2 regions of the Arthrobacter sp. TmT3-37 genome follow, and region 2 is predicted to be linked to the other one. Evidence: riboswitches for the same ligand, from Rfam matches in the RefSeq annotation. Region 2 holds a riboswitch; the other holds the start of a gene.
What was found. Region 2 has a riboswitch for cyclic di-GMP ahead of ACX80U_RS08090 (response regulator transcription factor). Riboswitches for the same ligand answer to the same signal wherever they lie in the genome.
Positions count from the first base shown of each region.

Region 1: linked by a shared signal. The riboswitch ahead of ACX80U_RS07490 (glycoside hydrolase family 26 protein) and the one ahead of ACX80U_RS08090 (response regulator transcription factor) in region 2 are both predicted to bind cyclic di-GMP.

Region 1 is NZ_JBTNDU010000004.1:98,884-102,272, forward strand. It holds gene ACX80U_RS07485 (DNA-formamidopyrimidine glycosylase family protein) at 1-564, shown strand, start outside; gene ACX80U_RS07490 (glycoside hydrolase family 26 protein) at 523-1,794, opposite strand; cyclic di-GMP riboswitch class I at 1,812-1,886, opposite strand; gene ACX80U_RS07495 (peroxiredoxin-like family protein) at 2,214-2,885, shown strand; gene ACX80U_RS07500 (GNAT family N-acetyltransferase) at 2,997-3,389, shown strand, end outside.
Region 2 is NZ_JBTNDU010000004.1:214,388-217,776, reverse strand. It holds gene ACX80U_RS08105 (DUF7793 family protein) at 1-37, shown strand, start outside; gene ACX80U_RS08100 (LysE/ArgO family amino acid transporter) at 149-748, opposite strand; gene ACX80U_RS08095 (ArgP/LysG family DNA-binding transcriptional regulator) at 817-1,719, shown strand; cyclic di-GMP riboswitch class I at 1,817-1,891, shown strand; gene ACX80U_RS08090 (response regulator transcription factor) at 2,032-2,889, shown strand; gene ACX80U_RS08085 (Hpt domain-containing protein) at 2,886-3,335, opposite strand.

The sequences.
Region 1 (3,389 bases), 120 kb from region 2:
ATCCTCGAGGTCGAGGACGGCCCCACCGCCTACGGACTGAACCTTCCCGTCGTCGACCTGCTGCCCACGCGGGCGGAGGCCGATGTCGTCGGGCACCTCGGACCCGATCCGCTGCGCGACGACTGGTCCGCGGAGGAGGCGGCCGCCAGGCTGTGCCGAGATCCCGCCGAACGGGTCGCCGCGGCCCTGCTCGACCAGCGCAACGTCGCCGGCTTCGGCAACCTCTGGGCCAACGAGCTGTGCTTCTTGCGCGGCATCCACCCGGACACCCCCGTGGCCGACACCGACATCCCCGCGCTCGTGGCGCTCGGCGCACGATGCCTGCGGTTCTCCGCCGTCCAGCCCGGTGCCCATCAGGTCACCACGGGCACGACGCGCAAGGGCGAGCAGCACTGGGTGGCCGGCCGGGCCGGGAAGCCGTGCCTGCGCTGCGGCACCACCGTGTGCGTCCGTGCCGAGGTCCCCGGTGATCCGGGCCGCCGCCGGACCTGGTGGTGCCCGCGCTGCCAGCCGTTGCGGCAGTCAGCGCCGGGTGGCGAGCGCCGCCGCGAAGGCGTCGGCTGACGCTGCCGTGCTGTTGATGCGCCAGTCGGACTCCTTCGCGATGTGGAACCAGACGAGGGCGACGACGTCCGGCTGGGCGGAGAGGTAGCCGAACAGGTTCGTGATCCACTGGGGCTTCGATCCGCCGACCTCCGAGGACGCGGTCTCGGCGATCAGGACGGGTTTTCCCGGAGCGAGCCGGCGGAGCTGCGCGATCCCCTCGCCGAAGACCGCCTCCGGTTCCTGCCAGCTGCCCCCCGACGGGGAGGTGCCCCAGTTGTAGCCGTCGAGTGCCACGGCGTCGACGTACCCGCTGCCCGGATAGAGACCGTCGAGGGGGACGGAGCCCCAGTAGGGCACGTTCGGGTTCCAGACCCAGCTGATGTTGGTCGCACCGGTCGACGCGACGACGTCGTGCACGTGCTGGTAGGCCGCGACGTAGTCTCCCGTCCCGTTGCCGTTGACGCCTTCCGCCCAGGGGTACCAGTTCCCGTTCATCTCGTGGGCGAAGCGGAGGTACACCGGCTGGCCCCACCGGCCCAGGGCCGTACCCCATTCGCGCAGGTAGGCGTCGAAGTCGCCGGCTGCGATGCGGTCCAGCGAGTAGGCGGGCTGCGCGGTGCCGCCGCCCCAGGTCCAGGGCTCCCAGGTCAGGAGGGTCTCGGCGCCCCTCGCTCGGACGGCGTCGAGTTCGGCGATGGGCGCGGGCTGGTTGAAGTCCTTATAGGACAGGACGATCGAGGGCGCCTCGCCGGCGAGGGCCGTCACCTCGTCCAGTTCCGCGCCGGCAGCCGGCCCGCCATTTGTGCCCACGCCGAACCGGATCGCCTTGGCTGTGCCGCTCGGCACGGGGGTGGGCTCGACGACGGTGAAGCGGGCGGTCGCGACCGCGTTCCCGGCCGTCGCGGTGACGGTCACGGTGCCCGCAGCGGCGGGCATGACGATCGACGCCTGGAAGGCGCCGCCGGCGGTCGTGGTCACGGCCACCCTGGCGGTTCCGGCGACGACGGTACCCTTGGTCCGTTTCGGGAACCCCGCACCCGAGACGGACACGGACGCACCGGGTGCACCGGAGACGCTACCCAGCGTGATCGTCGCAGCGGCCTGCGCGGGGGGAGGGGTCAGCCCGAGGAGCAGGACCGAGATCACGGCGAAGAAGAGGGGGAGCCGGTGGGCGGTGGTCCGTGCCGAAGCGGCAGCGGGAGGGGGAGCGGCGGGGGGAGTCTCGGGTGGAGTCGCGGGTGGAGTCATGGTCGGCACCTAGCTGGTTCGGTAGCCCGGCTGACCGCAGGGGTCCCGTGGCTTTGCGTCCCCGGCTCGCGCCGGGTTTGCCGTTGTCGCCGGGCGGTCGCCCGGGCGCCGGAGGTCCCTGCCGCGGCGGGGCTCCTCCACCATTGTCCCGGAGGTCGTCGTCGGACGGTGGCGGGGCGCCTGAAGGATGCCAGAGGATTCCTGCAGGTCTTCCGCAGCATGCCCGGATCGCCCGCCGGCACCGCTGGAACCGGCCTCGTGGGACGGGCGGAACCGGTCTCAGTCCTCGGTGCGCCGCGGTGGCGGGCGGTGCGGACTATGACGCGGACGGACCGGCGCTCTGGGAATTCGCGGTGACGTGCACCACAATGGGTCCTGCTGCGGGATCGAGGCACCCGCGGTGTTGTTGAGGGGGACAGATGAAGCAGAGACCGGCGTTCACGAACACCATCGCATTCCAGATCGACGAGTACAGGCCGACGTTCGAGGCGCAGGTCGGCCCTGCCCTCGCAGCGGTCTTCGCCCGTGAGCAGGAGGATCTCCGCCGCGCCGGGATCCCCCCGGGGACGGCGCACGCGGGCGACCTGCTCCCCGATGCCGTCCTGCACGACGAGCACGGCCGCCAGGTGCGTCTGGGCGAGGTGCTCGGGGCCGCGGCGGCTATTTTGGTGTTCTACCGCGGTTCGTGGTGCCCGTACTGCAGCATCGCGCTGAAGACGTACCAGCGCGAGCTCCGCCCCGTCGTCGAGGCGTTCGGGACTCGGCTCATCGCGATCAGCCCCCAGGCCCCCGAGACCGCCGTCGCGGCCGCACGCGCCGCGGGACTGCGCTTCGAGCTGTACTCGGACGAGGGCAACGCCCTCGCCTCGCGCCTCGGGATCGTGACGGTGCCCAGCGCGGAATCCGAGGCGGCACGCGCAGCCCTGGGCATCGACGTCGCAGGCACCAACATGGACCGCACCGCAGCCATCCCGTTCCCCACGGTGGTCGTCGCCGACGCCACGGGCACCATCCGCCTCATCGACGTCCGGGTGGACTACACGACGCGCACGGAGACGTACGACATCATCGAAGCCCTGATCGCCCTGTAACCCGCACCCCCCGAGGCAGGCGCCGGTAGGATCACGGCGTGCCGTGCCGGAACACACCCGTCCCGGTCGACGGTGCCGCCGCGCCCACAACACCGAGAGGACAGGCCCTGCATGGAGCTGACGATCGAACGCGTGCCCTTCGACGCCCCCGACGCCGAGGCGCTGCGCAACGCCCAGCAGGCCGAACTGCACGTGCGCTACGGCAGCGAGGACCACGAGCCCGGAGAGTCCCCTACCGCGGACAACGTGCCCTTCTTCGTCGTCGCCCGGGCAGCGGATGGAACGGCCGTCGGCTGCGGGGGCCTGCGCCCGCTCGGCGACGGAGGTCTCGAGGTGAAGCGGATGTATGTGCTTCCCGAGCGCAGGGGCCAGGGCGTCGCGACGGCGATCCTCCGACGGATCGAGGAGCAGGCGCTCGCCATGGGCAGCAGGACGCTGCTGCTCGAGACGGGCACGGAGCAGCCCGACGCCATGCGGTTCTACGAGCGTGAGGGGTACCACCGT
Region 2 (3,389 bases):
CCCGATCCCGGCAGCACAGGCGATCGTCGGCTCCTGACGTCAGCCGCCCTTCCGGCCGGTGGGACGTCCGCCGTCTCCCGACGCCTGCCTCCGGCAGACCGCGCCGACGGCGTTGCCGCGGTGGTGCCCCGCCCGCTCGCCCGCGCGGCTACACGACGAGCATCACCGCGAGGACGAGCATGACGACGGCGATCGACCCGTCGAGGACACGCCAGGCCCACCGTCGGGTGAAGACCGGGGCGAGGTACCGCGCGCCGACACCGAGTGCCGTGAACCAGAGGATGCTCCCCAGGCCGGCTCCCGCTGCGAACCACCACTTCCCCGGGGTCCCGTGGGTGCTGGCCAGCGATCCCAGCAGCAGCACGGTGTCGAGGTAGACGTGCGGGTTCAGCCAGGTGAGGGCGAGGCAGGTACCGAGCGCGGCCCGCCAGGAGGTGCCCGTCCGGCTGTCGGCATCGAGCGTGCCACCCCGGACGGCCCGGCGCGCGGCAACCACCGCATAGCCGGTGAGGAAGGCTGCCCCTGCCCAGCGCACCACCTCGAGGACGACGGGGGCGCCGGTGACCACCACACCCAGTCCGCCGACTCCGAGGGCGATCAGCACGAGATCCGAGAGTGCGCACACGGTCACGACCAAGGCCACGTGGGACCGCCGCAGGCCCTGGCTCAGGACGAAGGCGTTCTGGGAGCCGATGGCGACGATCAGGGTCAGTCCGGCAGCGAGGCCGGTAGCAGCGGAAGCAATCACACCACCACGGTAGGAGTGGAAGGACCCTCAGGCCAGCTAATGATTCTTCAGTGTGGTAAGACGGGCTCATGTTTAGCATCGAACCGGCGCAGGCAAGGGCCCTCGCGGCCATCGTAGGGGAGGGTAGCTTCGAGGGGGCCGCCGCCCTGCTCTCGGTGACGCCCTCGGCGGTGAGCCAGCGCATCCGCGCACTCGAGGTGGCCGTCGGGCGTCCGGTGATCACACGCACCCGTCCGCTGCGTCCCACCGAGGCCGGCGAGGCCATCGTCCGCTTCGCACGTCAGTTCGACCTGTTGTCCGCGGACCTCGCCTCCGAGCTGGGAGCCGCCGGCGAACGGCAGCACCAGCGCATCACGATCGTCATCAACGGGGACTCGCTGCACACCTGGGTCCTGCCGGCCCTGGCACCACTCGCCGAGAGCCTGCAGGTCGAGATACTGCGGGAGGACCAGCAGCATTCCCTCGATCTGCTGCGCGACGGGACCGCCGCCGCAGCCATCACCTCCATCGCCGAGCCCGTGCAGGGATGCTCGTCCCGGCCCCTGGGCATCATGCGCTACGTCCCGGTGTGCGCGCGGGCTTTCCGGGAGAAGTGGTTCCCCGACGGTGCGGGCCCGGACCGCCTCGCGGACGCTCCCGTGATCGTCTTCGACCGCAAGGACGACCTGCAGGACCGCTACCTGCGCACCCTTACCCGGCGGCCCGTCTCCCCGCCCCGCCACTTCGTCCCGGCAGCGCAGGAGTTCGCCGACGCGATCCGGCTCGGCATGGGGTGGGGGCTGATGTCCGAACTCGAGCTGGAGGCCGGACCACCCACCGGCGACGTCAGCCCCCTCGAGCCGGGTGGCCACGTGGACGTCCCGCTCCACTGGCAGCAGTGGCGGCACGGCTCCCGGTCCCTCGATGCCGTCGGCGAGGCGGTCCTCCGCGCGTCCGCCGTCCTGCGCCGGCCGGGAGCAGGGACGGCGTGAGCGTCTCGGGCCCCTTCGGACCGGCTTCTCCTGCTGCGCACCCGCAGTGGCAGAAGTGTCACCCGACATTGCTAAGATCGTCGGGCGGGCAGCCGCTCGTCGACAAAGGCAAACCCGGTGCGAACCGGGGACGCAAAGCCACGGAACCCACGAGGTCAGCCGGGCCGCCGAAGAGAACAGGTCCACGGAGTATGCCTCGGACACGCCAAGTCAATACAGTCCTCCCAGCACGGTACTCCCCGGGGTCCACACGGACGGCGGCGGTCCTGGTGACGCCGCGCTGGGCCAACCGCCACCATCAGGCACCCGGTCATGAATAGCCCCCTCTCCGGTGACCGCCGGGCCGCCGTCGTGATCGAGGACGATCTCGACATCAGGAACCTCGTGTCCGCCATCCTCGAGCAGGGTGGCTTCCAGGTCAGCGGCGTGTCCAGCGGCCGCGAGGGTGTCGACGTCGTCCGCCGGGAACACCCGGCCGTGGTCACGCTGGACATCGGACTGCCCGATATCGACGGGTACGAGGTCCTACGGCGGATCCGCTCCACGACGGACTGCTACGTGATCGTCCTCAGCGGACGCACGGACGAGATGGACATCCTCACGGCGCTCCAGGCCGGCGCCGACGACTACGTGCTGAAGCCCTTCCGCCCCCGCGAGTTCAGGGCGCGCATCGACGCGATGCTCCGCAGGCCGCGCATCGGCCAGAACGCGCAGCACCCTCCGACACAGCCGCCCGCAGCAGCAGGACCTGCGCCAGGACCTGCGACTGCACCCGATCGTCCCACGGACGCCGGGACCGCCAAGGGGACGGCAGGCCTCCTGCGGAACGGCAGTCTCGTCGTGGACAGCGAAGCCCGCACGGCGACCTGCTCCGGCGTCGAGCTGCCGCTCACGAAGACCGAGTTCAACCTGCTCCACGAGTTGATGGCGAGCAACGGCGCCGTGCGCACGAAGGAGGAGCTGGTCCGCGTGTCCCGCGGCCGTGACTACCGCGGGTACAACTTCGTGAGCCGCACGGACGAACGTGCCATCGAGGTGCACATCGCCAACCTGCGCCAGAAACTCGCCCGATCGGAAGGCGACCCCGAGCTCATCACGACGGTGCGTGGCGTGGGCTTCCGGATCATGCCGAGGCGCGTCGATCCGGGGCAGGAGCGCGCGTCCGGCTAGTGGCGTCCCAGGTAGGTGTCGAGCAGTTCACGGACGGTATCGGTCGCACAGCCCCGGAGCAGCGCGACCGACCGCTGAGCGGCGCCGAGGTCGTCGGCAGCGAGGAAGCGCTGAGTGGCGAGTGCGGCCTGCTTCAGGCGGGTGGCTCCCACCATCGCCGCCGACGTCGTCACGCTGAGCACGGCGTCCTGGGCGGCCATGGGGTCGCCGTCCTGCAACCAGGCCTCCAGGCGGTCGATCTTTCCTTCCAGCGTCTCGGAGAAGTCGCGGGCGAAACGCTCGACGACGAACGTGTCCGGGAAGTCGCGCTCCATGTCCCGCAGGACGTCGAGGTCCAGGAGAGGCGCAGCCCTGCCCGGCGCGTCCGGGGCCCGGACGGCGTCGCCCTGTGGGAGCGCCGTCCCCTCCTGGTGCTGGCCAGGAGGCGGGGTCGGATGGATGGGCACAGTTCAAGGGTAGCGACGGCGGGAGGAGGCGGCGCGGTATCCACAGCTTCTTGC